3 regions of the Variovorax glucosi genome follow, and region 2 is predicted to be linked to each of the others. Evidence: predicted binding sites of a transcription regulator. Region 2 holds the regulator's gene; each other region holds the start of a gene.
What was found. The regulator LexA, encoded in region 2, represses DNA repair genes until DNA is damaged. The targets are predictions, from matches to a motif close to ACTGTATNNNNATACAGT.
Positions count from the first base shown of each region.

Region 1: ACSFA3_RS15245 (ATP-dependent helicase) is a predicted target of LexA. The motif match lies at 4,053-4,070, and genes of this name have one in related genera.
Region 3: recA (recombinase RecA) is a predicted target of LexA. The motif match lies at 4,925-4,942, and genes of this name have one in related genera.

Region 1 covers NZ_JBPJZE010000003.1:102,620-112,733, forward strand. The annotation lists gene hprK (HPr(Ser) kinase/phosphatase) at 1-614, opposite strand, end outside; gene ACSFA3_RS15235 (PTS sugar transporter subunit IIA) at 637-1,104, opposite strand; gene hpf (ribosome hibernation-promoting factor, HPF/YfiA family) at 1,210-1,539, opposite strand; gene ACSFA3_RS15245 (ATP-dependent helicase) at 1,900-4,038, opposite strand; gene corA (magnesium/cobalt transporter CorA) at 4,272-5,258, shown strand; gene ACSFA3_RS15255 (5'-methylthioadenosine/adenosylhomocysteine nucleosidase) at 5,265-5,990, opposite strand; gene ACSFA3_RS15260 (long-chain-fatty-acid--CoA ligase) at 5,987-7,678, opposite strand; gene ACSFA3_RS15265 (NAD(P)(+) transhydrogenase (Re/Si-specific) subunit beta) at 7,681-9,186, opposite strand; gene ACSFA3_RS15270 (NAD(P) transhydrogenase subunit alpha part 2) at 9,183-9,527, opposite strand; gene ACSFA3_RS15275 (Re/Si-specific NAD(P)(+) transhydrogenase subunit alpha) at 9,559-10,114, opposite strand, start outside.
Region 2 covers NZ_JBPJZE010000001.1:396,015-406,128, forward strand. The annotation lists gene kdsB (3-deoxy-manno-octulosonate cytidylyltransferase) at 1-240, shown strand, start outside; gene adk (adenylate kinase) at 359-1,015, shown strand; gene ACSFA3_RS01940 (asparaginase) at 1,020-2,021, opposite strand; gene lexA (transcriptional repressor LexA) at 2,094-2,768, shown strand; gene ACSFA3_RS01950 (hypothetical protein) at 2,881-3,279, shown strand; gene ACSFA3_RS01955 (D-2-hydroxyacid dehydrogenase family protein) at 3,350-4,357, shown strand; gene ACSFA3_RS01960 (ABC transporter ATP-binding protein) at 4,527-6,212, shown strand; gene ACSFA3_RS01965 (hypothetical protein) at 6,225-6,404, shown strand; gene ACSFA3_RS01970 (DUF2868 domain-containing protein) at 6,553-7,995, shown strand; gene ACSFA3_RS01975 (GTPase/DUF3482 domain-containing protein) at 7,992-9,386, shown strand; gene ACSFA3_RS01980 (diguanylate cyclase domain-containing protein) at 9,383-10,114, shown strand, end outside.
Region 3 covers NZ_JBPJZE010000003.1:340,345-350,458, forward strand. The annotation lists gene ACSFA3_RS16315 (precorrin-8X methylmutase) at 1-519, opposite strand, end outside; gene ACSFA3_RS16320 (sirohydrochlorin chelatase) at 497-1,486, opposite strand; gene cobM (precorrin-4 C(11)-methyltransferase) at 1,483-2,349, opposite strand; cobalamin riboswitch at 2,509-2,775, opposite strand; gene ACSFA3_RS16330 (hypothetical protein) at 2,779-3,147, opposite strand; gene recX (recombination regulator RecX) at 3,275-3,736, opposite strand; gene recA (recombinase RecA) at 3,737-4,861, opposite strand; gene ACSFA3_RS16345 (MarR family winged helix-turn-helix transcriptional regulator) at 5,007-5,492, shown strand; gene ACSFA3_RS16350 (response regulator) at 5,531-6,205, shown strand; gene ACSFA3_RS16355 (sensor histidine kinase) at 6,202-7,635, shown strand; gene ACSFA3_RS16360 (ATP-binding protein) at 7,607-8,770, opposite strand; gene ACSFA3_RS16365 (hypothetical protein) at 8,936-9,268, opposite strand; gene ACSFA3_RS16370 (biotin--[acetyl-CoA-carboxylase] ligase) at 9,265-10,080, opposite strand; gene ACSFA3_RS16375 (SET domain-containing protein) at 10,083-10,114, opposite strand, start outside.

The sequences.
Region 1 (10,114 bases), on a different contig from region 2:
AGGAGCTCGGGACAGCGGCCCTCGATGGTGTTCTGGTTGATGCGGAACAGGTCGACCGCGTCGTCCGCGACCAGGCCGTTGCCGCGCGAGATCAGTTCCAGTCCGAGTTCGCTTTTTCCGAGTCCCGATTCGCCGGTGATCATCACGCCCAGCCCCAGGATGTCCATGAAGACGCCGTGCATCGACGTGCGCTCGGCGAAATGCTTGGACAGGTAGGCGCGCAGCAGATCGATCACGAAGGCAGAGCCTTCGCGCGTCGCGAACAGCGGCAGTTGCGCGCGCTCGCAGATCGCCAGCAATTCGTCGGGCGCGGCCTGACCATCGGCCAGCACCAGCATCGGCGGTTCCAGCGTCACGATGCGCGCGATGCGGCGGGCGCAGTCTTCCGGCGTGCCGCGCGAAAGGTAGGCGACTTCACGCGCGCCGAGGATTTGCACCCGATACGGGTGGATGTAGTTGAGATAGCCGACCAGATCGGCCGCGGACTGCGCCCGGCTGATGACCTCGACATCGAACTGCCGCTCGGACGCGCCCAAGCCCGCAAGCCACTCCCAGCGGAGCGAACTGCGGAATTCCTCGAACATCGCGTCGGCGCTGATCACCGTCGGCTTCATTCGCGCTGGGAAAAGTGGATGTTCAGGCCACCTGCGCCGATTGCCAGCCGGCAATCAGGGCATGCAGCGCCGCGGCGTCGGTGCTCGACTTGATCTGCTCGCGCAAGGCGGCGTCGCTGAGCAGTTCGGCGATTTCGGAGAGGATTTCGAGATGCTTCTGCGTCGCCGCTTCAGGCACCAGAAGAAAGATCAGCAACACGACCGGCTGCTCGTCCGGCGCATCGAAACCGATCGGATCGGCCAGCTGAAAAACGGCAGCCATTGGTGCCTTCATGCCCTTGATGCGGCCATGAGGAATCGCGACACCGTGACCGAGCCCTGTCGAGCCGAGGCGCTCTCGAGCGAAAAGACTGTCTGTGATCAATGCCCGACCCAGGCCGTGCAGATTCTCGAACAACAGACCTGCTTCTTCGAAAGCACGTTTTTTGCTCGTGGCATCGACGCTCACGAGAACTTGAGCGGGAGGCAGGATGGACGCGAGGCGATTCATGGTGAGGGCGGGACGGGGGCGATTATGCACCCGCGCGGCAAAAAGCAAAGGGCCACACGAAGGTGGCCCGCAAGGGTGTTTGCCCGAATGGGGTTTACGAGTTGCTCACATCAGGCGCTTGGGCGCCGCGTGGTGGTGATCCTGCAGTCGATCCTTGTGGCGGACGACCTGACGGTCCAGCTTGTCGACGAGATCATCGACAGCAGCATATAGATCAGCGTGGCTCGATTCCGCGAACAGATCGCTTCCCTTGACGTGAATGTTGCATTCGGCCTTTTGTCGGCCTTCCTTTTCCTTTTGCTTTTCCACCGTGAGGATCACCTTCACATCGACGACCTGGTCGAAGTGGCGTGTGATCCGGTCCAACTTGGTGGTGACGTAACTGCGCAGGGCGGGGGAAACATCGAGGTGATGGCCGCTGATCGTCAAATTCATAAATGACCTCCTGGAATTGACGGTTGGGAAAAGACCGCTTCCCCGGGCGGGGTCGCAGTCGGCTTGGGGAAAGTGATAGAAGGGCGGATAGAAAAAGATAGAAAGGCTTTTGCCGGTGCGATGGAATAACTATGCACAAGCTGTCACCGTATTGCAACCGGACAAGGGCAGGGAATGAAAACGAAATGAATGTTCAGTTTTTTGCAGATGCAAACAGCTATCCATTCCATAGCAGCAACCCCACGAGAGGCAACGATCGCGACGGCCTTTAATACGAAAGACCACTGTCAACAACATCACGTTTCGACCCTCTCGATCGGAGGGACGAACGACCGTCGAAGCCGGTCGAGCACGGTACTTTCAACGCCAGTTGGCGCGCATCCGGCTCAGAAGATCGATGGTCGCCGCTGGCGCGGGCACGCTGGGCGCACGCACGGGAGGCGGCGGCCAGGTGACATGCTCGAAACGGGCTGCGTCCGCCTCCGTGATGAAGCGGCTTCGGCCTGCGTAAACGTGCCGGTCGCCACGTGCTGCCTGTTGCGTGACGTAGAAGCGCTGCGGCACCAGCACATGCAGATGGTCGCGCGCACGGGTCATCGCGACATACAACAGCCGCCGCTCTTCCTCCAGCTCCTGCGCGCCCTGAGCCACATCGGCAGGCAGGCAGCCGTCGACCACGTTGAGCACGTGCACCGAAGTCCATTCCTGGCCTTTCGAGGAATGGATGGTCGACAGGATCAGATAGTCCTCGTCGAGCAGCGGAGGGCCGGCGCGATCGCTGGTCGCCTCGGGAGGGTCGAGCGTGAGTTCGGTCAGAAAGCGCTCCCGCGAACCGTAGCCCGTCGCCAGACGCGCGAGTTGCTCGACATCGCCGCGTCGCACACCGGCGTCGTCGTGCAGCCGCTCCAGATGCGGCAGATACCAGCGCAAAGCCAGCTCCATGTCTGCCGGCCAGGCCAGCCCCGGCGTGCGCAGGGAAGCGTAGATGTCGGCGAAGCGAGCCCATTCGACGTGGGCCGATGTCGGCGGTACGAAAGATGCCACGGCGGCTGCCGGATCGGCGGCCACGTCCATCGCGTCCAGCAGCCGCGTGGCCGTCGCCGGTCCGATACCGGGGATCAGCTGCGTGACGCGAAATCCGGCCATTCGACCGCGGGGGTTCTCGGCAAAACGCAGCACGGCCAGCAGATCCTTGACGTGAGCCGCTTCCAGGAATTTGAGACCGCCGTATTTCACGAAAGGAATGTTGCGTCGCGCCAGTTCGAGCTCCAGTGCGGCGCTGTGATACGACGTGCGAAACAACACCGCCTGCGACTTCAGCGCCAGGCCGCCTTCACGATGTTCGAGCACCTTGTCCGCAACCCATTGCGCCTGTTGCGCCTCGTCGGGAACAAGCACCAGCTGGGGCCGACCGGCGGACGGCTTGTCGGTCCAGAGCGTTTTGGCATGGCGCTCGGTCGCGGCGGCGATGACCGCGTTCGACACATCGAGGATCGGTTGCGTCGATCGGTAATTGCGCTCCAGCGTGACGATGCGCGTCCCGACAGACGCCGGGCCTCCGGGCGTCGGCCGCACGAACTGCTCGGGAAAGTCGAGGATGTTGCGAACCGTGGCGCCGCGAAACGAGTAGATCGACTGTGCGTCGTCGCCGACCACGGTCAGCCCGCGGCCATCCGGCTTCATCGCCGTCAGGATCGAAGCCTGAAGCCGGTTGGTGTCCTGGTATTCGTCGACCAGCACATGGTCGAAGCGATCGCCGACCTGCGCGGCAAGCGCCGGCTCGGCCACCATGCCGGCCCAGTACAGCAGCAGGTCGTCGTAGTCGAGCACGTTCTGCTGCTGCTTGGCCTCGACGTACGCGCCGAACAGCCGCTTCAGCTCCTTCGCCCATTCGGCACACCACGGAAACGAATGCTTGAGCACATCGGCCAGCGGCGCGCAGGTATTGACCACGCGCGAATAGATCGACAGACACGTGCCTTTCTGCGGAAAGCGGCGCGTGGTGCCCGACAGACCGATGTCGTGCCGCACCATGCCCATCAGGTCTTCCGCGTCGCCACGGTCGTGGATGGTGAAGTTTTCTTTCAGGCCAATCTGCGCCGCGTACTCGCGCAGCAAGCGTGCGCCGATGCCATGGAAAGTGCCGGCCCAAGGGAGCGACGGCGCGGCGTCGGAGCGCAAATCGAGCACGCGCGCTGCGACCTGGCCGGCGCGGCGTTCCATCTCCTGCGCGGCGCGGCGCGAAAACGTCAGCAGCAGGATGCGCTGCGGATCGGCGCCGCGCGCGATCAGGTACGCGACGCGGTGCGCAAGGGTGCTGGTCTTGCCGGAGCCGGCGCCGGCGATGACCAGCAGCGGCCGCGTGTCGACCGGCTCGCCCGCCGCCGCCACACCGACGCCGTGTTCGACCGCCGCACGCTGCTCGTCGTTAAGACCGGCGAGCGCAGCTACCAGCCGCGTGGTCTGATCGTTTGAAACGAGGGGTTCGACGGTCTGCATGGAGACCCGACTCTACTGTATATCCGTCCAGTCCGACGCAGAGCTGTCACAGGGTGGAGTGCCATAATCGCGGGTCGCTGCAACCGGAGATTCCTGCGTGGAAACCTGTCCGTCTTGGCAGCTTTCAATGCCCGTCTGACCGTCGTCGGCGGAGGTGTTGAAAGCGCCACCATCCTTCGCCCTCTTGCCATTTTCATGGCCATCGCGTCAGTTTTTCACGGGAGTGAGCCCACATGCTCAACATCTTCACGCTCGCCAACGGACGTCTGGTCCAGGAAGAGATCGAGGCGCTCGAAGAGCTTTCGCAGTTCCAGCCGATCTGGGTCGACCTCGAATCGCCGACGGTCGAGGAAAAGCGCTGGATCAAGCAGTACTACGGCCTGTCGATTCCCGAAGACGCGATGGACGAGGACATTGAGGAGTCCGCGCGTTTTTACGAGGAAGACAACGGCGAACTGCACATCCGCAGCGACTTTCTGATCGACGACGAAGACGACCCGCGCTCGGTGCGCGTCGCTTTCATACTGAACCAGCACAACGAGGAGTTGCGCAGCCGCGGCGTCCTGTTCTCGATCCACGACGAGGACGTGCCGGTGTTCCGTCTGCTGCGCATGCGCGCGCGCCGGGCACCGGGTCTGATCGAGGATGCGAAGGAAGTCCTGCTCAAGCTTTTCGACGCCGACGCCGAATATTCCGCCGACACACTCGAGAACATCTACGAAGAACTCGAGCGGGCCGGCAAGAAGGTGCTCGAAGGCAATGTGAGCGACGAGCTGGCCGGCGAAGTGCTCGGCGCCATCGCCCGCGAGGAAGACCTGAACAGCCGCATCCGCCGCAACGTGATGGACACGCGCCGCGCGGTGAGCTTCATGATGCGCAGCCGCATGCTGAATGCCGATCAGTTCGAGGAAGCGCGACAGATCCTGCGCGACATCGAATCGCTCGACAACCACACGGCTTTCCTGTTCGACAAGATCAACTTCCTGATGGATGCGACCGTCGGTTTCATCAACATCAACCAGAACAAGACCATCAAGATCTTCTCGGTGGCCAGCGTCGCGCTGCTGCCGCCGACGCTGATCGCGAGCGTCTACGGGATGAATTTCAAGTTCATGCCGGAGCTGGAATGGGAGTACGGCTACATGTGTGCGATTGCGCTAATGGTGGCGAGCGCGCTGGGACCGATGCTTTATTTCCGCCGCCGTGGATGGCTCAAATAGGCTCGCTCAGTCCAGTGGCAGGCGGCGCAGTAACGCGTTGACTATCGCGGCTGAGCTGGGGCTGGCTACCGTTCGGATGAAATCCAGGAAATCGCCGTGGGCGGCGTCGTCGGCACGGTCGGAAATGGTGCGTACGGCGGCGAACGGAATGCCGAAGTCGTGGCAGACCTGGGCGAAGGCGGCGCCTTCCATTTCCACGGCTAGTGCGTCGGGCAGTTCGGCCTGCAACGCGCGGGCCTCGGCGGTGGTGGAGACGAAGCGGTCGCCGCTGATCAGCAATCCGCGATGCACGCCCGCCTGCGGCATGGCCTCGCGCGCCGCGTCGACCAGCGCTGCGGCCAAGCCGGCATCGGCTGCAAAACGGCTGCGCCCGTACAAGGGCACTTCGTGGCGAGGAAAAAGCGGCATTGCATCCATGTCGTGCTGCAGGTATTCGCTGCCCACCACCACGTCGCCAACCCGTACGTCCCGACCGAGCCCGCCAGCCACGCCGGTGAAGACGACGCGGTCGACGCCGAAGCGCGTCGCCAGCACGGTCGCCGTCGTGGCGGCAGCCACCTTGCCGATGCGCGCCAGCACCGCTACGACGTCATGCCCGTGCAGATGCCCCTGCCAGAACTCGCGACCGGCAACCACGACCCTGCGCTCGTCGGGCATGAGCTCAAGCACGGCGGCTATTTCTTCATGCATCGCCGAAACGATGGCGATCGGAGCAGCGCCGGCAGGAGTCACTTCTTCGCGTCGCGCAATTCGCGCCGCAGGATCTTGCCGACCGGGGTCTTGGGCATGTCGTTGCGGAATTCAATCACCTTCGGCCGCTTGTAGCCGGTCAGGTTCTCGCGGCAGAAGTCGCGCACCTGCTGCTCGGTGAGAGACGGGTCTTTCCGAACGATCACGACCTTGACCGCTTCGCCCGTCTTGTCGTCGGGCATGCCGACCGCCGCGCATTCGAGCACGCCCGGAACCAGCGCGACGACTTCCTCGATCTCGTTCGGATACACGTTGAAGCCGGACACCAGGATCATGTCCTTCTTGCGGTCGACGATCTTGAAGTAGCCCCGCTCGTCGACCACACCGATGTCGCCGGACTTGAACCAGCCGTCGGCCGTCATGACTTTCGCAGTCTCGTCGGGGCGCTGCCAGTAGCCGGCCATCACTTGCGGCCCCTTGATGGCGATTTCTCCGGACTGGCCGGGCGGCACCGGTTGGCCATCGTCGTCGAGCAGCGTCATCCGGGTACCGGGCAGCGGCAGGCCGATGGTGCCGGTGTAGGCCTTGCTGTCGGTCGGGTTGCAGCTGACCGACGGCGAGGTCTCCGAGAGGCCATAGCCTTCGCAGATCGGACAACCGGTTTTCGCAAGCCAGAGTTTGGCGACCGCCGCCTGTACCGCCATGCCACCGCCGACCGAAACCTTCAGATTCTTCCAGTCGACGGTGTCGAAATCAGGATGGTTCGCCAGGCCGTTGAAAAGCGTATTGACCGCCGGAAAGCTGTGGAAAGTGTGCTTCGACAGCTCTTTCAGCGTTCCGGAGAGGTCGCGCGGGTTCGGGATCAGGATCGATTTGCCACCGGTCTTGAGCGACAGCATCATGTTCACCGTGAAAGCGAAGATGTGATACAGCGGCAGCGCGCAGACGCTGGCAGGTTGCTCGCCGGCAGGAATCTGCCGCATGGCGGGTTCGTTCCAGGCCTCGGACTGCAAGACGTTCGCCACGACGTTGCGGTGCAGCAGCACGGCCCCCTTGGCGACGCCTGTCGTGCCGCCGGTGTACTGCAGCACGGCGACGTCGTCGGGGCCGATCTGCACCGGTTTCGCAGAATTCGACGCGAGCAAAGCCTCGCCTTGCTTCAACGCCGCGTTGAAGCGCACCGCGCCGGGCAGCTCGTACGCTGGCACCAGTTTCTTGACGTTCCGCACCACGTAGTTGACGACTGCGCCCTTCAGCGCGCCCAGCCGATCGCCCATCGCGCCGAGCACGATGTGCTTCACCGGCGTCGACGACAGGCAGTGTTGCAGCGTGGCGGCGAAGTTCTCCATGATGACGATGGTCTTCGCGCCGCTGTCCTGCAACTGGTGCTCCAGTTCGCGCGGGGTGTAGAGCGGATTGACGTTGACCACGATCAGCCCGGCCCGCAGGATGGCCGCGACCGCCATCGGGTACTGCGGACAGTTCGGCATCATCACTGCGACGCGGTCGCCCTTGACCAGGCCCAGCCCCTGCAGATAGGCGCCGAATTCGCGGCTCCGGCGGCCGACTTCGGCATAGCCGACGTCTTTTCCAAGAAAGCTGTAGGCAGGGCGATCCGCGAATCTCTCGAAGCTCTCGTCCATCAGCGCGGCGAGCGATGTGTACCTGGAACCGTCGACATCGGCCGGAACGCCTTCCGGATAGCTGGCTAGCCAAGGTCGGTCTGCGATGCTCATTCGATCGCCTTGGTCATGTCCTCGACCACCTTCTTGGCATCGCCGAAGACCATCATGGTCTTGTCCATGTAGAAGAGCTCGTTGTCCAGGCCGGCGTAGCCCGCGGCCATGCTGCGCTTGTTCACGATCACCGTCTTTGCCTTGTAGGCCTCCAGGATCGGCATGCCGTAGATCGCACTGCCCTTGGTGTGCGCGGCAGGATTCACCACGTCGTTGGCGCCCAGGATGATCGCGACATCGACCTGTCCGAATTCGCCGTTGATGTCTTCCATCTCGAACACCTGGTCGTAAGGCACTTCTGCCTCTGCCAGCAGCACGTTCATGTGACCCGGCATGCGCCCAGCGACAGGATGGATCGCGTACTTGACGGTGATGCCCTTCTCGGTGAGCTTGGCCGCGAGCTCCTTCACCGCATGTTGCGCGCGGGCCACGGCCAGGCCGTAGCCCGGCACGATCACCACGGTTTCGGCATTGCTCAGCACGAAAGCCGCATCGTCGGCGCTGCCGGACTTGACCGGGCGCTGCACCGCGGCACCGGCGGCGGCTGCCGTCACGGCCTCGCCTCCGAAGCCGCCCAGGATCACGTTGAAGAACGACCGATTCATCGCCTTGCACATGATGTAGCTCAGGATCGCGCCCGAACTGCCCACCAGGGAACCCGCCACGATCAGCATCGCGTTGTTCAGGCTGAAGCCGATGCCCGCCGCCGCCCAGCCCGAATAGCTGTTGAGCATCGACACCACCACCGGCATGTCCGCGCCGCCAATCGGAATGATGATCAGCACGCCCATCGCAAAGGCCAGCGCCAGCATCGCGAAGAAAGCGGTCCAGCTTTCCGTCGCGACGAAGACGAGGCCCAGCGCGACCGTCAACAGCCCCAGTGCAAGGTTCAGCATGTGCTGGCCCCTGAAGGACACCGGCGTTCCCTGGAACAGCCGGAACCTGTACTTGCCCGACAGCTTGCCGAAAGCGATCACCGAGCCGCTGAACGTCAGCGCGCCGATGGCCGCACCCAGGAACAGTTCGAGCCGGTTGCCGTAAGGAATCGCATAGCGCAGGAAGCCGTCGATCAGCACCGTGCCTTCTGCGGTCACGGCAGCGCCGATCGTGGCCAGGACCGGCGGCGGCGTGATGCCGAAGGCCCAGGGCTCTGCCACCGCCGCGACGCCGATGAACACCGCCGCCAGGCCGATCATGCTGTGCATGAAAGCCACCAGCTCGGGCATCTTGGTCATCTCGACCTTGTTGGCCATGAAGGCACCGATGCCGCCGCCGACCACCAGTGCCGCCAGCACCCAGGCAATGCCGCTGCCGAAGCTCACGCCCAGCGTCCGAGCCTGGCCATGGATCAGCGCGATCGTCGTGAGCACGGCGATCGCCATGCCGCTCATGCCGAAGATGTTGCCCCGGATGGAGGTGGTCGGGTGGCTCAGTCCTTTCAACGCCTGGATGAAGCAGACGCTGGCCAGAAGGTATAGCAGCGTGACGACATTCATGCTCACGAGGCGTCTCCCTTGGCTGCGGATGCAGATGCAGATGCGCCCGGCGTCTTGCGCTCTTTCTTCCTGAACATCTCCAGCATTCGCCGCGTGACCAGGAAGCCGCCGAAGACGTTCACCGCCGCCAGCGCGACAGCCAGCACACCCATGGTCTTGCCGAGCGGCGTGGTGGTGAGCGCCGCAGCGAGCATCGCGCCGACGATGACGATGGCCGAGACGGCGTTGGTCAATGCCATCAGCGGCGTGTGGAGTGCAGGCGTGACGGTCCAGACTACGTGATAACCGACGTAGATCGCCAGCACGAAGATGATGAGGTTGATGACTGTGTGGCTGACGATTTCCATGGCTTGTCTCCTTGTTTTTTCTTTTTCGGTCTTACTTCTTGGTCACTTGTCCGTCGCGCGCAACCAGACAGGCGGCAACGATGTCGTCTTCGAGGTCGACCTTTAGGCCGCCGTCCTTCGGCAGGATCAGCTTCAGGAAATCCAGCACGTTTCGCGCATAGAGCGACGACGCATCCGCTGCAACGCGCGACGCCAGATTGGTCTCGCCGACGATCGTCACGCCGTGCTTGACCACCGTGCGGTCGGCCTCGGACAGCGGGCAGTTGCCGCCGACGCCGTTCGCGCCTCGGCCGGCCGCGATGTCGACGATCACCGAACCCGGCTTCATCGAACGCACCATCTCCTCGGTGATGAGCGTCGGCGCGGCGCGCCCGGGAATCAGCGCGGTGCTGATGACGATGTCTGCCAGCGCCACGCGCTTGGCGACCTCGATCTGCTGGCGCGCAAGCCAGCTCGCAGGCATCGGCCTGGCATAGCCACCGACACCGACCGCGGCTTCCCTCTCCTCATCCGTGTCATAGGACACGTCGATGAACTTGCCGCCGAGCGACTCGACCTGCTCCTTGACGCTCGGGCGCACATCGGAC
Region 2 (10,114 bases):
CTTCCGCTGTTGCCGGAAGCGCTTCGGCACATCGGCATCTATGGCTATCGAGCCGGTTTCGTACGCGAATTTCCTGCGTTGCCGCCGGCTCCGATCGAAAGCACCGAGGCGCTGGAGCAGCTCCGTGCGCTCTGGCACGGACACCGGATCGCGGTGCATGTGAGCCCGCTGCGTCCCGGTCCCGGCATCGACACGCCGGACGACCTGGCCAGGGTCCGCGAATTGCTGTCCCGCACCTGACGCCGGACCTTCCGCAAGGGGAATTTCGCACGGAACCGCATGCTATCCTCGACGCAATTCCGCCCGGCGCATTGACCCCAAGGCGTGACAAAAAATTCAAGAAAAGTGCGAGGACACCATGAGACTGATTTTGTTGGGCGCCCCCGGGGCAGGCAAGGGCACGCAGGCGGCATTCATCTGCCGCAAGTTTTCCATCCCACAGATCTCGACCGGCGACATGCTTCGCGCCGCGGTCAAGGCGGGCACTCCCCTGGGCCTTGAGGCCGAAGCCGTCATGGCTTCCGGCGCACTGGTGAGCGACGATCTCATCATCAATCTGGTCAAGGAGCGCATCGCGCTGCCGGACTGCGCCGGCGGCTTCCTTTTCGACGGCTTCCCGCGCACGCTGCCACAGGCCGACGCGCTGCGTGCGGCCGGCGTGAAGCTCGATTACGTCCTTGAAATCGACGTGCCGTTCAGCGACATCATCGAGCGCATGAGCGGTCGGCGCTCGCATCCGGCGTCGGGCCGGATCTACCACATCGCATTCAATCCGCCGAAGGCCGAAGGCGTCGACGACCTGACCGGCGAAGCGCTGGTGCAGCGAGACGACGACAAGGAAGAAACCGTGCGCAAGCGGCTCGATGTCTACAGCCAGCAGACGCGTCCATTGGTGGATTACTACGCCGCATGGGCCAAGACCGAGCCGGATGCAGCGCCGAAGTACCGCGCCATCAGCGGCGTGGGTTCGGTCGACGAGATCACGAAGCGGGCACTCGAAGCGCTCAGCGCCTGATCCGTCAGCGGGAAGCGTGGGCGTTCGGTCCCATCAATTCCAGCATCAGCGAGATTCGCGCCTTCACCGGCGAAAGGTTGCCCGCGTCGCGCAAGGTGGCGTGAGCGATCGGCAGGATTCGTCCCTGCGCGCACTTCGTCGCCCGAACCACCGCGACGCCAGCCTCCCGAGCGCGCAGTGCCGCAGCTTCGATGCTTCGATGGATGCTTCCGTTGCCGGTTGCAGCGATGACGAGTCCGTCGAGCGCATCTCCCGCAGTCGCGTTTGCGCACAGCGCATCGATCGTCCGGCCAGTGGCGCCCGCGTGGCTGGCGACGATCTCGACACGCGGCCAGCAGTCTGCCGGAAGCGCGCGGACACGCTCCAGAGATTGCGCTGCGCCCGCCGGGTCGCCACCGGGCCACTCTCGTACGCGACGCAGCGCACCCTCCTCCATGTGGCCGATCGGACCGGCATCGCCCGAATCGAAGGCATCCAGCCGGTAGGTATGCACTTTCTGCACGTCTAGCGCACTGTGAACACGTCCGGCGCAAACGACGGAGACGCCGCACGCCGACGGGTCCGGAGTGCCGCTCGCGATGCAGACGGCGTCGCGCATGTTCTGCGGACCGTCCGGCGCCAGTGCCGTTGTGGGACGCATGGCGCAGGTCAGGACGACCGGCTTCTCCGGCGCGAGCACCCGTTGCAGGAAGTACGCGGTCTCCTCGATCGTGTCGGTGCCGTGCGTGACGACGATGCCGTCGATGTCCGGTAGCGCCAGCCACTCGGCGCAGCGGTCGGCAAGCGACTGCCACACACCGAAATCCATGTCCTTGCTGTCGAGTTGGGCGACCTGCTCGGTCAGGAGCGTGACACCGTCGGGCGCGAGATCCTCGACCAGTTCGGCCACTCCGACTTCTGCCGCGCTGTATCCGATGTTGTCGAGCGCGCTCGACGCACGTCCGGCGATCGTTCCACCCGTGCCGATGACGACGACGCGTCGCTGACGCGCACTTTTGTTGTCCATTGCTTGCAAACTCCAGAAAACTGGTTAAAAATACAGGTACTGGATATCCAGACAGTAGCGCAAGGAGTTCCCATGCAGTTCGCCGTCAAGCTTACAGCCCGTCAGCAGCAGATTCTCGATCTCATCCGCAGCACCATCGCCCGCACCGGCGCGCCACCGACGCGTGCCGAGATTGCGGCAGAACTCGGTTTCAAGTCCGCCAATGCAGCGGAAGAACATCTTCAAGCCCTGGCACGCAAGGGCGTGATCGAGCTCGTGAGCGGCACATCCCGAGGCATTCGCCTCAAGGGAGACGCGCTTCGCTCGCTCAACGAGTCGCGCAACAACCAGTTTTCGCTCTCGCTGCCCGGCATGTCGCAGCTCGCCCTGCCGCTCGTCGGTCGCGTGGCTGCCGGTTCGCCCATCCTGGCGCAGGAACACGTCGAGCAGACCTATTACCTGGAGAACACGCTGTTCCAGCACCAGCCGGACTATCTCCTCAAGGTGCGCGGCATGTCGATGCGCGACATCGGCATCATGGACGGTGACCTGCTGGCCGTGCAGTCCACCAAGGATGCGCGCAATGGCCAGATCGTCGTCGCACGTCTCGGCGACGAGGTCACGGTGAAGCGTCTTCAACGCAACGAGCAGGTGATCGAGCTGCATGCCGAAAATCCCGACTACCCGACCATCGTCGTCCAGCCGGGCGAGCCGTTCGAGATCGAGGGCCTTGCCGTCGGTCTGATCCGCAACACGATGCTCATGTGACCTGAGCACACGCGCTGCGAGAGGTGGCGGGCGTATGGCGTGTGGCCATCACCCTCTCCCAGCCTTTGTGAATGCAATCCTGCCTGTGTTCAACCTCTGATTTGGAGATCGCATGGGAATCGCTTTGCTTACTTTCGTGGACCTGCTCGCACCGCTGCAGTCGCTGGCTTGCCGCTGGATGCCGAAAAAGGACATGGGTCCGACCGACCGCTCGGCGGGACTGCGCTATGTCTCGGTTCGTCCGGCCTGCACGGCGCGCAGTGCCACCGGCAGCGCAGAGACCGTCTCGCACGAGTCGAATGCACCGGCGGCCGTCGCGGCTGCGGGACGACCGGCTGCACGACCGTTGCGCGTGGTGCGAACCGTCGACGCCCATCAGGCCGGACAGACCCAGCGAAGAACCGGACGCGTCATCCTGTCCGGGCGTCTCGTCGACGTATGCGCCGAACTCGACCGGCTCGCGGCGCTGGAAGCAGCCGAGATCTCACACGGAGTGCGCGTTCTGCACTGAACCGTCGCTGAGCCGTCGCTGAACTGTCGCTAAGGCAGCGATGAGGCGGGACGAGGCACAATGGGACGCCATGAACATTGTGATTCTCGACGACTACCAGGACGCAGTGCGCAAGCTGCGCTGTGCTTCCAGGCTCGATGCCTACGCGGCGAAGGTGTACACCAACACCGTGAAAGGCATCGGCCAGCTTTCGGTCCGCCTCAAGGACGCCGACGTGATCGTGCTGATCCGCGAAAGAACGCAGATCTCTCGTCAGCTGATCGAAAAGCTTCCCCGCCTCAAACTGATTTCGCAGACCGGTCGTGTCGCGGGCCACATCGACGTGACGGCCTGCAGCGAACACGGCGTGGCCGTTGCGGAAGGCAGCGGCTCGCCGCTCGCACCAGCAGAGCTCACTTGGGCGCTGATCATGGCTGCGATGCGCAGGCTGCCGCAGTACATCAGCAACCTGAAACACGGCGCATGGCAGCAGTCGGGCCTCAAGTCGGGTTCGATGCCACCCAATTTCGGGCTCGGAACCGTACTGAAGGGCAAGACGCTGGGCATCTGGGGCTATGGCCGTATCGGACAACTGGTGGCGCGCTACGGACAGGCTTTCGGCATGCAGGTGGTGATCTGGGGACGCGAAGGCAGCCGCGAACAGGCGCGATCGGACGGCTTTCAGGTGGCGCCGAGTCGCGAGGCCTTTTTCCAGGCTTCCGACGTCGTCACCGTTCATCTGCGTCTGAACGAAGAAACGCGCGGCATCGTGACGCTGGAAGATCTCTCGCGCATGAAGCCGACCGCGCTGTTCGTCAACACGTCGCGAGCCGAACTCGTCGAACCGGACGCCCTGCTCGCGGCGCTGAATCGCGGCAAGCCGGGCATGGCGGCGATCGACGTCTTCGAAAGCGAGCCGCCGCTCCAGGGTCACGCCCTGCTCCGTCTCGAGAATTGCATCTGCACCCCGCACATCGGTTACGTAGAGCAGGAAAGCTACGAATCGTATTTCGGCCAGGCCTTCGACAACGTCGTGAGCTTCATCAGGGGAAATCCGACCAACATCGTGAACCCGGGCGCGCTTCAGGTTCGACGCTGAACGCTTCATCTAGAGATTACCTGTCTTGTTCCGCTTCTTCGAGAGACTGCTTCATCCGTACCCGATCGCCGAGCCTTCACCGCCGCCCTCCGGATTTGTTTCCTTCGTCTGGTCCTGCACCCGCGGACTCCGGGGTGCCATCGCAGCGATGGCATTGCTCACGGTGGCGATGTCCGTCTTCGAAGCACTGCTTTTCGCGATGCTCGGCCGGATCGTCGACTGGCTCGGCGGCCAGGTTCCGGCGCAGCTCTGGCAGGACCGCGGCACCACGCTGATCTGGCTCGGCGTCGCACTCGTCGCCAGCATCGCGGTGGTGGCGCTGCAGACCATCGTCAAACATCAGACGCTGGCCATCAACCTGCCGATGCGGCTGCGATGGAATTTCCACCGGCTGATGCTCGGCCAGAGCATGGCGTTCTACCAGGACGAATTCGCGGGCCGCATCACGGCCAAGGTGATGCAGACGGCACTGGCCGTGCGCGACACCGTCTTCGTGCTGGCCGACGTCATGGTCGCGATGGGCATCTACGTCTCGACCATGATCGTGCTGGCCGCGGTGCTCGACACCCGGCTGATGATTCCTTTCGCGATCTGGCTGCTGCTCTATATATGTGCGCTGACGTTCTTCGTGCCGCGGCTCGGCAAGGTCGGCAAGTCGCAGGCCGATGCGCGCTCGCTGATGACCGGGCGCATCACCGACGCCTATACCAACATCGCGACCGTCAAGCTGTTCTCGCACACGCAGCGCGAGGCCGGCTTCGCGCGCGATGCCATGAAGGAGTTCCAGGCGACCGGGCATGCGCAGATGCGCTTGGTCAGCGCCTTCGAGATCGTGAATCACACGCTGAGCATGGGCCTGACCGCCGGCATGGCGGGCATGTCTCTGTGGCTCTGGTCCAAGGGGTCGGTCGGCGTGGGCGCCGTGGCCGCGGCGACGGCCATGGCGCTGCGGCTGCAGGGCATGTCGCACTGGATCATGTGGGAGATGACGAGCCTGTTCGAGAACGTCGGTACGGTGCAGGACGGCATGAAGACGCTGTCGCTGCCGCGCACGGTGATCGATGCGCCGGGCGCGAAGGCGTTGCAGGTGCCGCATGGCGAAGTGCGCTTCTCGCATGCGAGCTTCAACTACGGCAAAGACGGCCGCCGCGTGATCGACGATCTCGATTTCACGGTCCGCCCTGGCGAGAAGATCGGTCTGGTCGGTCGCTCCGGCGCGGGCAAGTCGACGATGGTCAATCTGCTGCTGCGCTTCCATGACCTGGAAAGCGGCCAGATCCTGATCGACGGCCAGGACATCGCTGGCGTCACGCAGGATTCGCTGCGCAAGCACATCGGCATGGTCACGCAAGATACCTCGCTGATGCACCGCTCGGTCGCCGACAACATCAGCTACGGCCGCCCGGATGCCGACGAAGCCGCGGTGCTAGCCGCTGCCGAGCGGGCCGAGGCCTCGGGCTTCATCCGAACGCTGAGCGATGCGAAGGGCCGGCACGGCTTCGAGGCGCATGTCGGCGAGCGCGGCGTGAAGCTGTCTGGCGGCCAGCGGCAGCGGATCGCGATCGCACGGGTGATGCTGAAGGACGCGCCGATCCTGTTGCTCGACGAGGCGACCAGCGCGCTCGACTCGGAGGTCGAATCCGCGATCCAGGCCAGCCTCTACCGCCTGATGGAAGGAAAGACCGTGATCGCCATCGCGCATCGGCTTTCGACCATCGCCGCGATGGACCGGCTGATCGTGCTGGACGAAGGCCGCATCGTCGAAGAAGGCGATCACAAGACGCTGATGGCGCAGAACGGGCTCTATGCGCGCCTTTGGGCCCACCAGAGCGGGGGTTTTCTCGGCGAAGTTTGACAAATCCAAATGATGGAAAACGAGGCAAGTCCTACAGCACACGCCGCCAGCCGCCGACAGGGTCTTTCGGCCCGAGCGAGCAATGTAGCCACATCGTCAACACAAGAGGAGCAACGCGTGAATTCCATCATCTATATCGTCGGTCTGGTCGTCGTCGTGGTCGCAGTGCTGTCGTTCTTCGGCCTGCGCTGACCGAACGGCTGGCGCACGCGAAGCGTCGGATTCAATCCCGCCACGGGGCCGCAACTGCGGCCCCGTTGTCGTTGGTGCGCATGGTTTTGCGCTCTCAGGTGCCCTTTGGCGCGGTGTCGCGCGTTTTGACAACGGCATAATTTCACGCTTGAAACCCTCCTCTTCTCCGCCCGCCCTCTCCGATGCGGTGATCACCGAATCCATCAGGCTGATCGAGGAAAACGGGCCGCTCGACGATGCAGCCGCCATGCGTACCGCAGCCTCGCTAGCCGGCCGCGAGGCGCAGATCTCTAGGCGAGCCGCGGAGCTTGGCCACCGCGTCGGACTGCAAACCACCCTCTCCCACGCACGCAGCGGTTCCCCATGGATCGGCGCAGCCATCGTGGTGACGATCGTTCTAGCCGGCCTGGCGCTGGCGGGCAGCGTCACCGGAAATGCCGAAAGACGGATCAACGTCGTGGCTGCGCTGTCGAGCCTGCTCGGCGTCCACGCGATCACGATGGCGCTCTGGCTCGCCGGACTGTTGCTGCCGTCGCGATTCCAGAAAGTGCCGCGCGTATCGCTCGGCTGGCTCTGGATGACGCTGACGGCACGTGTCGCAGGCGGTCGGCATGGGCAGGCGCCCGTGATGCTGCGCGCCACCACGCGCCTGCTGACGCAGGCGAGGCTCCTGCCGTGGGCGTTCGGTATCGCAAGCCATGCGATCTGGGCGCTGTCGTTCGTCGTCGTGCTCGGCGCCGTTCTGTTCGCGCTGGCGTTCCATCGCTACACGCTGGGCTGGGAGACGACGATCCTCGATCCGCAGTTCTTTCTCGCTTTCGTGCAGGCGCTGGGCCGCGTGCCGGCGTGGTTCGGCTTCCCGGTGCCCGATGCGGCGGCGGTAATGGCCACGGATGCGACCGCGGTCGTGGCGCCGCAGATGCAGCGAACCTGGGCGTTGTGGCTGACCGGTTGCATCGCCGTCTACGGTCTCGTCCCGAGAGTGATCGCGCTGATCGCCTGCATCGCCGTATGGAAAGCGCGCGAGAGCCGGTTGAGACCGGATCTGTCGCTGCCGTATTACAGGAAGCTGCTGTCGCGCTTCGACGCCATGGCGCCGACCGAGATCGTCGACCCGGAAGGCGCCGTGCCGACGGATATCCGCACGGGCACGGCACCGCGTCCGGCCGGACCGCTCGGCGTCGCGCTGGTCGTGGCGGCCTTCGAGCTGGCGCCCGGTCACGCCTGGCCTGCGCCCGAACTCCGGGACTGGATGGATGCCATGCCCCCGGACGCCGAACCGACGCTGCTCGACATCGACGGCAGCGCCCGGAGCCGCCGCGAACTGCTCGACACGACGGCCCGACTGCGGCCCCACCTGCTGCTGATCGCCTGCCGTGCAGCGTCGAGCCCCGACCGGGGCACCGAGAGGCTGCTGCGCGAGCTGCTTGCGCATTGCGGCGAATGCCGGCTCTGGTTGCTTGGCGACGAAGCCACTCCGGACGACGGCATCGCGCGCGACCGCTGGCAGCGCTGGCTTACCGATACCCGCCTGGGGCCGATCGTCGCGCACGACCGGCTGGCCGATGCGCTCGGAGGCCGGCGTCGATGAACCCGATCCGCATCGCCGTGGTCGGCCACACCAACGCGGGCAAGACATCGCTTCTGCGCACGCTCACGCGCCGTGTCGACTTCGGCGAGGTATCGCAGCGCCCCGGCACGACGCGCCATGTGGAGCGTGTCGATCTGCGGATTCAGGGGCGTGTTGCCGTGCGTTTCTTCGACACGCCGGGGCTGGAAGATGCGGTCAGCCTACGGGAACACATCGCGCGCATCGATCAGGTGTCGACGCCTCCCGACCGGATTCGCCGATTCCTCGAAGGCCCGGAAGCGCACGGCAGCTTCGAGCAGGAGGCCAAGGTGCTGAGGACGCTCCTCGATGCCGATGCGGCCTTTCTCGTGATCGACGCGCGCGAGCCGGTGCTGCCGAAGTTCCGCGACGAGATCGAGCTGATCGGCTCCTGCGCGCGTCCGGTGTTGCCGGTGCTCAATTTCGTGCGCGACGCGCGCAGCCGCGAGGCCGAATGGCGCGCTTTGCTGGCAGCCTACGGCCTGCATGCCGTGGTGCGCTTCGATGCAGCCGCGCCGTTTGTCGGCGCCGAACGCGATCTTTACCAGGACCTCGTCACCCTGCTGCGCGAGCGCCGCGCCGAACTTGGCGAGATCGCGGCTTTCCTTGACAACGAAGTTGCCGGGCGTCGTCGGGACGCGTGCACGCGCATCGCCGAACTGCTGATCGACGCGGCAGCGACCCGCCGTACCGTCGCGGCGAGCGACTTCGCCGATCCGGCACGCCGGGAGCCGGCGGTCGCCGCGCTTCGACAGGCCATCGCAGACAAGGCGCAGCGCTGCGCCTCCGATCTCCTGGCGCTCTATGGGTTTCGCGAGAACGATGCCAGCGAGTCGCCCTTGCCGGCGCTGGAGGGCCGGTGGTCGATGGACTTCTTCAGCCCGGAAGCCATGAAGGATGCCGGCGTCCGGCTCGGACAAGGCGCCGCGGTCGGCGCAGCGCTGGGCGTGATGGCGGACGTCGCCCTCGGCGGCCTTTCTCTCGGCGCCGGCGCCGCGCTGGGCGGCACGCTCGGCGGCGCAGTGATGCAGGGCTGGGGGCCGCTGGGCCGAAAACTGGCGAACCGGTTGCGCGATGTACGCGAACTCAGCGTCGAGGATCCGGTGCTGATGGTGCTGCTGGCCTGGCAGCTCGACCTGCTGTGTGCGCTCGAGAACCGTGGCCATGCGGCAACGCAGCGGCTGGCGCTGGACGCTTCGGAGTCGGGTTCTCGCTGGCCGGCCGCACGTCTTGCCGACGTGGTTCGCGAACTGCGTCCGGCACGAAGCCATCCCGAGTGGGAGAGCAATGGACGAGGAGCGCAGAGAATGACACTTGTACACAATGTAGCAACAAGTGTTTCAATGGCTTTTTCCAACGCTTCGGTCCCGTGATCCCTCTCGAAAACCTCGAATCGCTCGAAGCCGTCGTTCCGACACTCAGCACGGAGGGCGACGACTTTCTTTCGAGCGTGATGGCGCTGATGGTCGACGCCGTGTGCGTGGTGGATGCAGATGGCGTGTTCCTGTTCGTCAGCGCCGCCGGCCGACGCATCTTCGGCTACACGCAGGAAGAAATGCTCGGGCGGCCGATGATCGATTTCGTGTGTGCCGAGGACCGCGAGCGAACGCTCGGCCGGGTCGACGAGATCGTCGCCGGCGAGCCGCATCCGCACTTCGAGAACCGCTACGTGCGCAAGGACGGCACGCTGGTCCACATCAACTGGTCTGCGCACTGGTCGGAGTCGCGGCAGCTTCGCGTGGCGGTTGCGCGCGACGTGACCGAGCGGCGGCGGGCCGAGTCGATCCAGGCGGCGCTCTATGCCGTTTCGGAGGCCGCCCACAACGCCGAAGACCTGCTGGCGCTGTTTCGCCAGGTCCACGGGATCGTCGGCGGGCTGCTGCCGGCGATCAATTTCTTCGTGGCGCTGTACGACGAGGCCACCGACGAACTGAGCTTTCCGTATTTCGTCGATACGCACCAGGCACCGCCGGCGCCACGCAAGCTCGATTCGCGCACGCTGAGCGCCGAAGTCATCCGCAGCGGCCAGGCACTGCTGATCTGCGCCGACAACCCCGTGACCGAAATCGCGTTGCCGGCCGCCGTGAAATTCGATGTCGGC
Region 3 (10,114 bases), on a different contig from region 2:
CGCCGGGCGCGCGCCCTCTTCATGGATCAGCCGCACGATCTCGATCAGCGCGGTCGGCGCATTGCCGATGCCGACGATCGCGCCGTCGACCAGCCCCAGCCGGTGCGCCTTGCGCATCGCCTGCACCGCGCGCGTCGTGCCTTCGGCCTTGGCCTGCGCGATCACGTCCTCGTCGCTGATGAACTGGTGCGTGTCCATGCCGAAATGGCCCAGGCGCGGTTCCGAGAGTCCGACACAGATCATCTCGACGTCGGCCACCACGCGGCTTTCGCGCGAGCGGATCGCGGCAACGGCGGCATCGATGGCGCCGGGATGGAAGTCGGTCAGGCCGTTGAAGTCGAAGTCGGCGTTCGCGTGGATCATGCGGCGCACCACCGGCCATTGCTCGGCCGTGTAGGCGTGCGACGTGACCTCGCGGTCGATCACGGCGAAGGAGTCGTGCTCGATCGCGCGGCCGGCAGCGGTGAGCTGCTCGGTGACGACGTTCGCGCGAGACTCAACGGGCGGGCGCGTGGTCATGTGCGTGTCCATGGTCATGGCCGTGATCGTGCGCGTGGTCATGCGGATGGGCATGCGGATGCGGATGCGCGTGATCGTGCGCATGGTCGTGATCGTGGTTGTGCGGCACCGCGTCGTCGTGGTGATGCCCGCCCATGCCGTTCTCGACCGCGAAGTCGCGGAACTTGCAGCCGTCGCAGGGCATGAGCGCGATCGGCATGCCGCGGCGCAGGTCGAGCACGCGCTGCTCCAGCACCTCGAAGATCTCGCGCTCGAAGCCGAAGTACTTCGTCGAGATGAAACGGATCGTCGGGTACTGCGTCTTCAGGTTCTCGACCTGGCGCGCGATGCGTTCGACCAGCGTGCCGTTGAACAGGTAGTACGGCAGCACCACGACCTGCGTCATGCCCAGCAGGCTCTGGCGCTGCACGGCCTTCTCCAGGCGCGGATAGGTGATGCCGGTAAAGGCGAGGTCGACCAGCTCGTGGTCGGTTTCCTCCATCAGCCAGCGCGCCATCTTGGCCATGTCGCCGTTGGCCTGCCGGTCCGACGATCCGCGCCCCAGGATCACCACGCCGGTGGTGGTCGGGTCGGGCATGTCGAGCGCCTGCATCGCGCCCTTGAGGCGACGCCGCAGGATCGCGAGGATCGGATCGCAGGCCGTGAGGTGCGGCGCGTATGCGAACTGCACGAACGGGAACTTGAGCCGCGCGCCGTCGATGGCCTGCGGAATGTCCATCTTCACGTGGCCGGCGGCGTTCAGGATCAGCGGCACCACGACCACGCGCCGCGCGCCCTCGGCGGCGCGGCGCAGGCCTTCGCTCATCGTGATCTCGGAGAACTCGATGAAGCAGACCTCGATGCGCCAGCCGGGCCGGCGTTCGCGCCATTGCGCGGCGAAGGCCTCGATCTCGTCGTTGCCTGACTTTTCGCGCGAGCCGTGGCCCACCAGAAGGATGGTTTCGCTGGGTGTCGTGGTCGTGTTCATGGGGTGTCCTGGACGAGGTCGGCGGCGGGCACGCTGGCACGCCGGAATCGATGGGTGAAGCTCGCGTCGTAGAGCTTGGATTTGGCGAGCGTTGTCCACTGCCGCGCGCCCAGGTTGGGGCTGGCGATGATCATCGACTGGGTCGCGATGCGGGCTTCGCGGCAGAGCGCCTGGATGGTGGCGACCGTGCCGCGAACGATCTTTTCCTCGCCCGGCCAGCTGGCCTTGTGCACCACCACCACCGGCGCATCGGGCGACCAGCCGGCGGCCAGCAGCGCGGCCGTGACCTTGCCCATCAGCGTGATGCTCAGGAAGATGCACAGCGTGCTGTGGTGCGCCGCCAGCGCTTCGAGCGATTCGCCTTCGGGCATCGGCGTGCGGCCCTCGACGCGCGTGAAGATCACGGTCTGGGTGACTTCGGGCAGCGTCAGGCTCTCGACCGCCGCAGCCGCCGACGCCATCGCCGAAGAAACGCCCGGCACCACCGCGATCGGCACGCCCGCTGCGTCCAGCGGCTGCACCAGCTCGATCAGCGCGCCGTAGAGGCCCGGGTCGCCGGTCTGGAGACGCACCACGGTTTCACAACGCGCGGCCTGCGCGATCAGCCAGGCCGACATCTGCTCGAGCGTCATGTCCTTGCTGTCGGCGATAACGCAATCGGCCGGCGCCCAGCGCGTGGCCGCCTCGCTCACCAGCGAGCCCGCGAACAGAACGGCGCCGGCGCGTTCGATCAGGCCGCGGCCCTTGACGGTGATGAGTTCCGGATCGCCCGGACCGGCGCCTACGAACCAGACGGTTCCCGGCGTGGACGAGCCGGGTGGCCCGGATGGCGCGTCGCTTGGAGCGATGCTTCGCTCGTTCATGAAATGGATCCCTCCGCGCCCGCCGCGCGTTCGATGGTCGGTACGACCTGGCGGAGAGAGGGAAATCGGGAGGCGTCGGTGGGAGCGATTCCGGCGGATGCGGCGTTGCATCGAGCCGGACGCCATTCGTCCGCCCGCCGATCCTCGCCCACCGCAAGGTCATGCGCTTGTCGTCAGGCCGGTCTCCGGGCTCGCGAGCGGAAGGCACGAGATGTGCGTTCCTGCAAGCACCACCTTCCCATGCCGTTCGTGACACAGTGGTTCGGGACCGGATCCCGGGGTCTTGCTTTCGACTCGCTTACCGTTGCGGGGGCAGCGTCGGCATGGCGTGGCATCGTTCAACCACTGCGCACCGACTTCCCGTTTCACCCTGGCCGCTTCCCCGTTTCCAGGAAGCGCCAGGACACCTGACAACTCGGGCGCAGTGTATCAGCGCCACTCGGCCGGCATCAACGAGAAAACGTGCTCGTCGGTGATCACCTCGTGCCGTACGACGGGATCGCGGTCGAGCAGCTTCTTGCGGTCGTCCGGATGGATCGAGGGCTGGTGTTCGGTCCTGACGAAACGGCGGATCATTTCCATCGATTCCCAGATCGAGATCACGGCCACTTCAGTGGAGCCGTCGCAGAGGTCACGGAAGATGGCGGTCGCTCGTTCGTTGCCCGGCGCCGCGTTCATTTCCTTGAGCTTGTAGTTCTCCATGTACTCCTGGCATTCCTCTCGCAGATGCGTGTGGATCCAGAAAGTCCATGAACGAAGAATTTTCTCGGTCGCATGACCTTTGGAGAAATTGTCCATGCCAACACCTCCGGCTGAGTCGTCAAAATCGACTCCTACCGAGCCGTCGCAATGAGCACGAACTTTATCAGTCGATCTTTACATTTGTTCAGTTCGAGCTGGAAATTACAAGTTTCGATCAACTGATTCAGATGTCTGCATCCGCCTCAGCGTCAAAACGGAAAAGTTTTGAAACCGTGCTTCCTGCGAATCCGCGGGCCATCAGAAAACGCATCTGGCGGCCTCGCTCCCTTGCATCCGCGGGCGGCGCATCGAAACGACGTCCCCACACGTCGCGGGCACGCGCCAGTTCGGAGTCGCGCAGATCGGCCACCGCTTCGGCGATCGCTTCGGGCGCAATGCCTTTCTGCTGAAGTTCCTGACGCACTCGCGCGGCGCCCATGCGCGGCGCGCGCAGGTTGACCACCGACTGGACGACCCGCGCCTCGTTGATGAAATCCTTGGCCGCCAGTTCATCGAGGGCCGCAGCCAGCGTACCGGGCACTTCCTCGTACTTCTTGAGCTTGCGCTCGAGTTCGGGCCGGGAATGCTCGCGCTGGCTCAACAGCCGCAGCGCGCGGCCCTTGAGCGACGGTGCGGAAAAGCCCACTTATTCCTTGGCGGCCGCCTTGGCTGCCTTGGCTTCGGCCTTCGCATCTGCCTTGGCCTTGGCTTCGGACTCCTCGGAGCCGGCATCGGCAGCCAGCAGCGGGATGCCCAGCGAATCGCGCACCTTGTTCTCGATCTCGCGCGACAGCGCCGGGTTCTCGCGCAGGAATTCGCGGGCGTTGTCGCGGCCCTGGCCGATCTTCTCGCCGTTGTAGGCATACCAGGCGCCGGCCTTGTCGACGATCTTGGCGGTCACGCCCATGTCGATGATCTCGCCTTCGCGGCTGATGCCTTCGCCGAACAGGATGTCGAACTCGGCCGTCTTGAAGGGCGGGCTGACCTTGTTCTTCACGACCTTGACCTTGGTTTCGTTGCCGATCGCTTCCTCGCCCTTCTTGATCGTGCCGATGCGGCGGATGTCGAGGCGGACCGAGGCGTAGAACTTCAGCGCGTTACCGCCGGTCGTGGTTTCGGGCGAGCCGAACATCACGCCGATCTTCATGCGGATCTGGTTGATGAAGATGACCATGCAGTTGGTCTTCTTGATGCTGGCGGTCAGCTTGCGCAGCGCCTGGCTCATCAGACGGGCCTGCAGGCCGGGCAGCGAATCGCCCATGTCGCCTTCGATTTCGGCGCGCGGCGTGAGCGCGGCGACCGAGTCGACCACGATCAGGTCGACGGCGCCCGAGCGCACCAGCGAATCGACGATCTCGAGCGCCTGCTCGCCGGTGTCCGGCTGGCTGATCAGCAGGTCGGACAGGTTCACGCCGAGCTTCTGCGCGTATTGAACGTCGAGCGCGTGCTCGGCGTCGACGAAGGCACAGGTGCCGGCCTGCTTCTGCATCTGGGCGATAACCTGCAGAGTGAGCGTGGTCTTGCCCGACGATTCGGGGCCATAGATCTCGATGACCCGGCCGCGCGGCAGGCCGCCGACGCCGAGCGCGATGTCCAGGCCGAGCGAGCCGGTCGAGACGACCTGCACGTCTTCCAGTGCCTCGCCTTCGCCCAGACGCATGATCGTGCCCTTGCCGAACTGCTTTTCGATCTGGGCCAGTGCGGCCTGGAGTGCCTTGGCTTTTTCGCTGCCGGCGACGGAAATGCTGGTGCCCTTGACAAGTGCGTCCATTTGAAAAACTCCTGAAATATCAACGGTTTGGATTCGATTCCACCCAGCTGCCTTTAACCACAGGCTGGATGCTTGAACAGTAGTTTAGGGGCTGGTCGAACGAAGTAAACCCATTTTTTAGTCAGTTTGATTTACTATTTCAGTCATGCCTGAACATGTCTTCCACCACGATGCCGACGCCTGGCGCCAGACCCATCTGGGCCGTCTGCTCGGCCATGCCATGCGTCGGTTCGACGAACGCGTGCTGGCGCTGATGGCGCACGACATCGAGGTGCCGCTGGCGCTGTCGAACCTCGCGGCGCGAGCCCAGATCAGCGCGGCCCACATCCACATCACGCGCCATCTCTCGCAGAACGGCTCGCGCCTTACCGAACTTGCAGAGCGCGCCGGCATGACCAAGCAGGCCATGGGCACGCTGGTCGACCAGTGCGAAGCCTGGGGGCTGGTGGTGCGCGCGCCCGATCCGCTCGATGCCCGCGCGCGCCGGGTGATGTTCACCGCCGATGGGCTGGCCTGGCTGCAGGCTTTCCGGAATGCGGTGGCGCAGGCGGAGGCCGAGTTCCGTCAAAGTGTCGGCGACGATGTCGCCACCGTAGTAACCATCGGACTGGAAGCGTACGCAGGCGCCTAAAATTTGAGCGGGGACGACACAACGAGCCGGAGGTGGCGATGCGGATACTGATTGCTGAAGATGACCAGGTGCTGGCGGATGCGCTCTTGCGCAGTCTGCGCACCTCGGGAGCGGCGGTCGACCGCGTGGCGACCGGTTCCCAGGCCGATGCGGCGCTCATGACCAACAGCGAATTCGATCTGCTGATCCTCGACCTCGGCCTGCCCAACATGCACGGCCTCGAAATCCTGAAGCGGCTGCGCGCGCGCGGCTCGCAGATGCCGGTGCTGGTGCTGACCGCGGCCGACAGCGTCGAGGAGCGCGTCAAGGGCCTGGACTACGGCGCCGACGACTACATGGCGAAACCGTTCTCGCTGCAAGAACTCGAAGCCCGCGTGCGCGCACTCACGCGCCGCGGCATGGGCGGCACCAGCAACGCGATCAAGCACGGCCCGCTGGTTTACGACCAGGCCGGGCGCGTCGCGACGCTCGACGGAAAGATGGTGGAACTCTCGGCCCGCGAACTCGGCCTGCTCGAAGTGCTGCTGCAGCGCGCCGGCCGGCTGGTGAGCAAGGACCAGCTGGTCGAACGGTTGTGCGAATGGGGCGAGGAAGTCAGCATCAACGCGATCGAGGTCTACATCCACCGGTTGCGCAAGAAGATCGAGAAAGGCCCGGTGCGCATCGCCACGGTACGCGGACTCGGCTACTGCCTCGAGAAGATCGCAGCTTGAAGCTTTTCCAGCGCGCACAGCGGTCGCTGTTCGGGGAGATCCTCGACTGGATGCTGACGCCGCTGCTGCTGCTGGTGCCGGTCAGCATCGGCCTGACCTGGCTGGTGGCGCAGGGCATCGCGAACGCGCCCTTCGACCGCTCGCTCGAATACAACGTCCAGACGCTGGCCAGGCTGGTGCTTGTTCAGGACGGCAAACTGCAGTTCCTGCTGCCGCAGCCGGCTCGCGAGATCCTTCGCGGCGACGATGCCGACCGCGTCTACTACCAGGTGCTCGATGCGGCCGGCAAGCTGCTGAGCGGCGAGCGCGACGTGCCAGCGCCGACGGCCGACGAGCCGCCGGTGCCCGGCGTCGTCTACCTGCACGACGCGACGATGCGGGGCCTGCCGGTGCGCGTCGCTTCGCTCTGGGTGGTGGCCGGCGCCGATGTCCAGCCGGCACTGGTGCAGGTGGCCGAGACGCGGGAAAAGCAGTCGGTGCTGGCCACCGAGATCATCAAGGGCGTGCTGCTGCCGCAGTTCGCGATCCTGCCGCTGGCGGTGCTGCTGATCTGGCTGGCGCTGGTGCGCGGCATCAAGCCGCTGTCGGTGATCGAGGCGCGCATACGCGAACGCCGGCCCGACGACCTGAGCCCGCTGGATGAATCGTCGGTGCCGCAGGAAGTGATTCCGCTGGTGTCGTCGGTGAACGAACTGCTCGGCAAGCTGCAGGACTCGATCGCGACGCAGAAGCGCTTCCTGGCCGACGCCGCGCACCAGCTCAAGACGCCTCTGGCCGGACTGCGCATGCAGGCCGATCTGGCGCAGCGCGAGGGCGCGAATGCCGAGGACCTCAAGCAGTCGCTCAAGCAGATCGGCCGCGCCAGCGTGCGCGCCACGCACACCGTCAACCAGCTGCTGTCGCTGGCGAGGGCGGAAAGCAGCGGCGCCGTCGTCGGACTGCTGCCTTGCGACCTGGCACGCCTGACGATCGAGGTGGTGCGCGAAGCCGTGCCGCGCGCGATCGAAAAGCGCATCGACCTCGGCTACGACGGCGCGGAAGCCGGCACGCCCGGCGCGACGTTGCGGGGCAACCCGACGCTGTTGAAAGAAATGGTGCGCAATCTGGTCGACAACGCGTTGAACTACACGCCGTCAACATCGGTGCATCCCGGCGTCATCACCGCGCGCGTGCTGGCAGATCCGTTCGGGCGCGTGGTGCTGCTGCAGGTCGAGGACAACGGGCCGGGCATTGCGGAGGCCGATCGGGAACTGGTGTTCGAACCGTTCTACCGCGTGCTGGGGAACGAGGCAGACGGCTCCGGCCTGGGCCTGCCCATCGTGCGGGAGATCGCACGCCAGCATGGCGCGACCGTCACGCTCGAGGACGCGCATCCCGACCAGCGGCCGCCGGGCACGCGCTTCAGCGTGCGGTTCGATCTGTCGCGGTGATCATGTACCGCCGCAGGACATCGGCCGTCGTGCTTTCTTCGAGGGCATAGACGCCTCGCTTTTCTTTCCAGACGAGCGTTTTGTCCTGAAGCGATGCCAGCGAAGCCTGGACGTTAGACACATCCGGAACGATCGATTCGTCGGGAGCAATCGCTGACAGGACCTTCCGGTAACTCTCCATCGTGCGGGCTTCGAAAGGGGCGTAACTGTCGCCGTCGGACGCCAGAACGCGCAGCACGGCGGATTGGAGCGGCGTGAGCGCGTTGATCACACGCAGTGTCTGTAGATCTGCTTCTTCGATCTCTTTTTCGACGGCGGCAGCGAAGGCCTTTCCAGCTTCTTCGCCGCTCAGTTCGAAGTCGAACCGAAGGCTGTCGGCTGCCGTGCCCAGGATCTCGGGTCGAAAGGACGCGCGCTTGAAGAGCTTCATCACGTCCTCTGGATCCAGTGGACCGGCCAGACCGACCCCCTTGCAGAACCAGTCGATGAAGTCGGCGCCCAGCGCCGGGAACGCCACCAGCGGCGCGCCGAAGAAGGCCTGGTCCTTGCTGTTGCGCAGCATCGCCAGCTTGTCGCGGTTGGAGCCGGTGGCCACGATGCGAAGGCCGTGGTGCTGGCTGCTGTTCAGTTCGTCGCGTGCAGCCTTCAGCGCGAAAAGGGCGTCGTAACCGGCATCGGTGGTGATGGCGTGCTGCGCTTCGTCGATCAGAAGCACGATCGGTTTCTTCGTTTCGTCCGACAGCGCAGCCAGAGCGCCGCTGAGCGAGATCTCCTTGCCCAGCCCCACACGGTCAAGGGAGAAAGCGACACCGCCGACGCTGACCTTCTCCATGCCGGCCGATTTGGCCAGGCGCGCCACGATGCCTTCGTGCTTGGCAAGTTCGGTACGTACTGCACCGACGATCACGGCACCCGGATCGGCCTGCTTGTTGGCCCACAGGTCCACATACAGAACTGTCGCGCCGACTTTCTGAAGCGCCGGACGCAGGTCTTCGCGCACGAACGTGGATTTGCCGGTGCGCCTGGGCGCGGCAAGGAACAGCCCGGACGCGGAGGCCGAGCCGACAGTCGAGGCCATGATGGCTCGCACCATCTGCTCTGCCAGCTCGGTTCTGTGGAAAACGACATTCGCCATGGATTGCTCCTGCTGACCTACCGGCATATCCAGACGCCGAGACAACGAGCATGGAAACCCGATTACAGCCAATTATAGTTTTGACTGTCTAATTACAGTCCGCAGTCGCCAAATATAGTGATCGCCTCTAAAGCGACATAGCACACGCGCGATCGCGCTGTCATATCAGCGTGCGGTTCGATCTGTCGGATCGACCGTCGACGGCGCTACGGTCGGCGGTTCGGATATTGCAGCCGCATCGGATATCGGTGCTTCGGCTGGCGCTGCGTCCGGGGATGGCACCGGCGGCGCCTCCTTCAGCACCCGCAAGAGCGTCGGGTTCACCTGCCGCGCCATCCGCTGCGGCTCGGTCTGGGTGAAGCGCTCCGGTTGCGCGCCGAAAACGGCAAACGCACCCTGGCTCCAGGCGAAATAGACGACGTTCGCGAGCACCAGAACGACAGCTGCGACATTCCACGCCGCATGCCTGGTCGAATGCGCCTTCACGACCGGCTTCATGACGATTCCGCGCGGCGCGGCCGCACGCTGACTTCGGAACTGGTGATCGGCTGCAACCCGGTCGCCGTCTTCACAAGCAGTTCGCCGGCCGCGCCGACGCCTTCGCAGCGGCCAGCGGTGCCGTCGCTCAATTCGACTTCACGTCCGAACAGCACGTCGCGCGCCGCAAAACGCGCGGAGAACGGCGCGAAGCCGTGCGCGCCAAAAGCCAACACGTCGCGCACCAGCGGCGCGGCAATCAGCCGGAGCGCTTCGGGCGCGGTCATCGCAGGCATGTGTTCATGCAGGCACGCGGGCGGTGCGCGCAGGCCGTCGCCATCGCGCGGCCCGATGTTCACGCCGATGCCGATGACGACATGGCGCGCTGCCGGGGCGGTTCCAGCAGATGTCGCAGCGGTCGCGGTCTCGATCAGGATGCCAGCGAGCTTGCGGTCGTCGGCGGTCCACAGATCGTTCGGCCACTTGATGCGGATACTGGCGCGCCCGTCGGCGTCGAGGCTGTCGGCCACGCTGGCGCCGACGGCCAACGACAGGCCCGACCAGTCGCGCGGTGCCAGCGGCAGGCCGAGCGAGAAGGTGAGCGTCAGCGGCTCCGTGTCGTCCTGTGCGCTCTGCCAGGGCCTGTCCATGCGTCCGCGCCCCGCTGTCTGCCGTTCCGCGACCAGCAGCACCGGAGCGCCATCGCCTGCGCGCGCGCGTCGCATGAGTTCGCTGTTGGTCGAATCGATCGTGTCGACGACCTCGACACGGAATCCCGGCAGCATCGGCTCGACGGTCGATGCGATGTCCTGCGCGAACCAGATGCCGGCCATGGTCAGCGCTTGGCCTTCTTGTCGGACTTTTCGG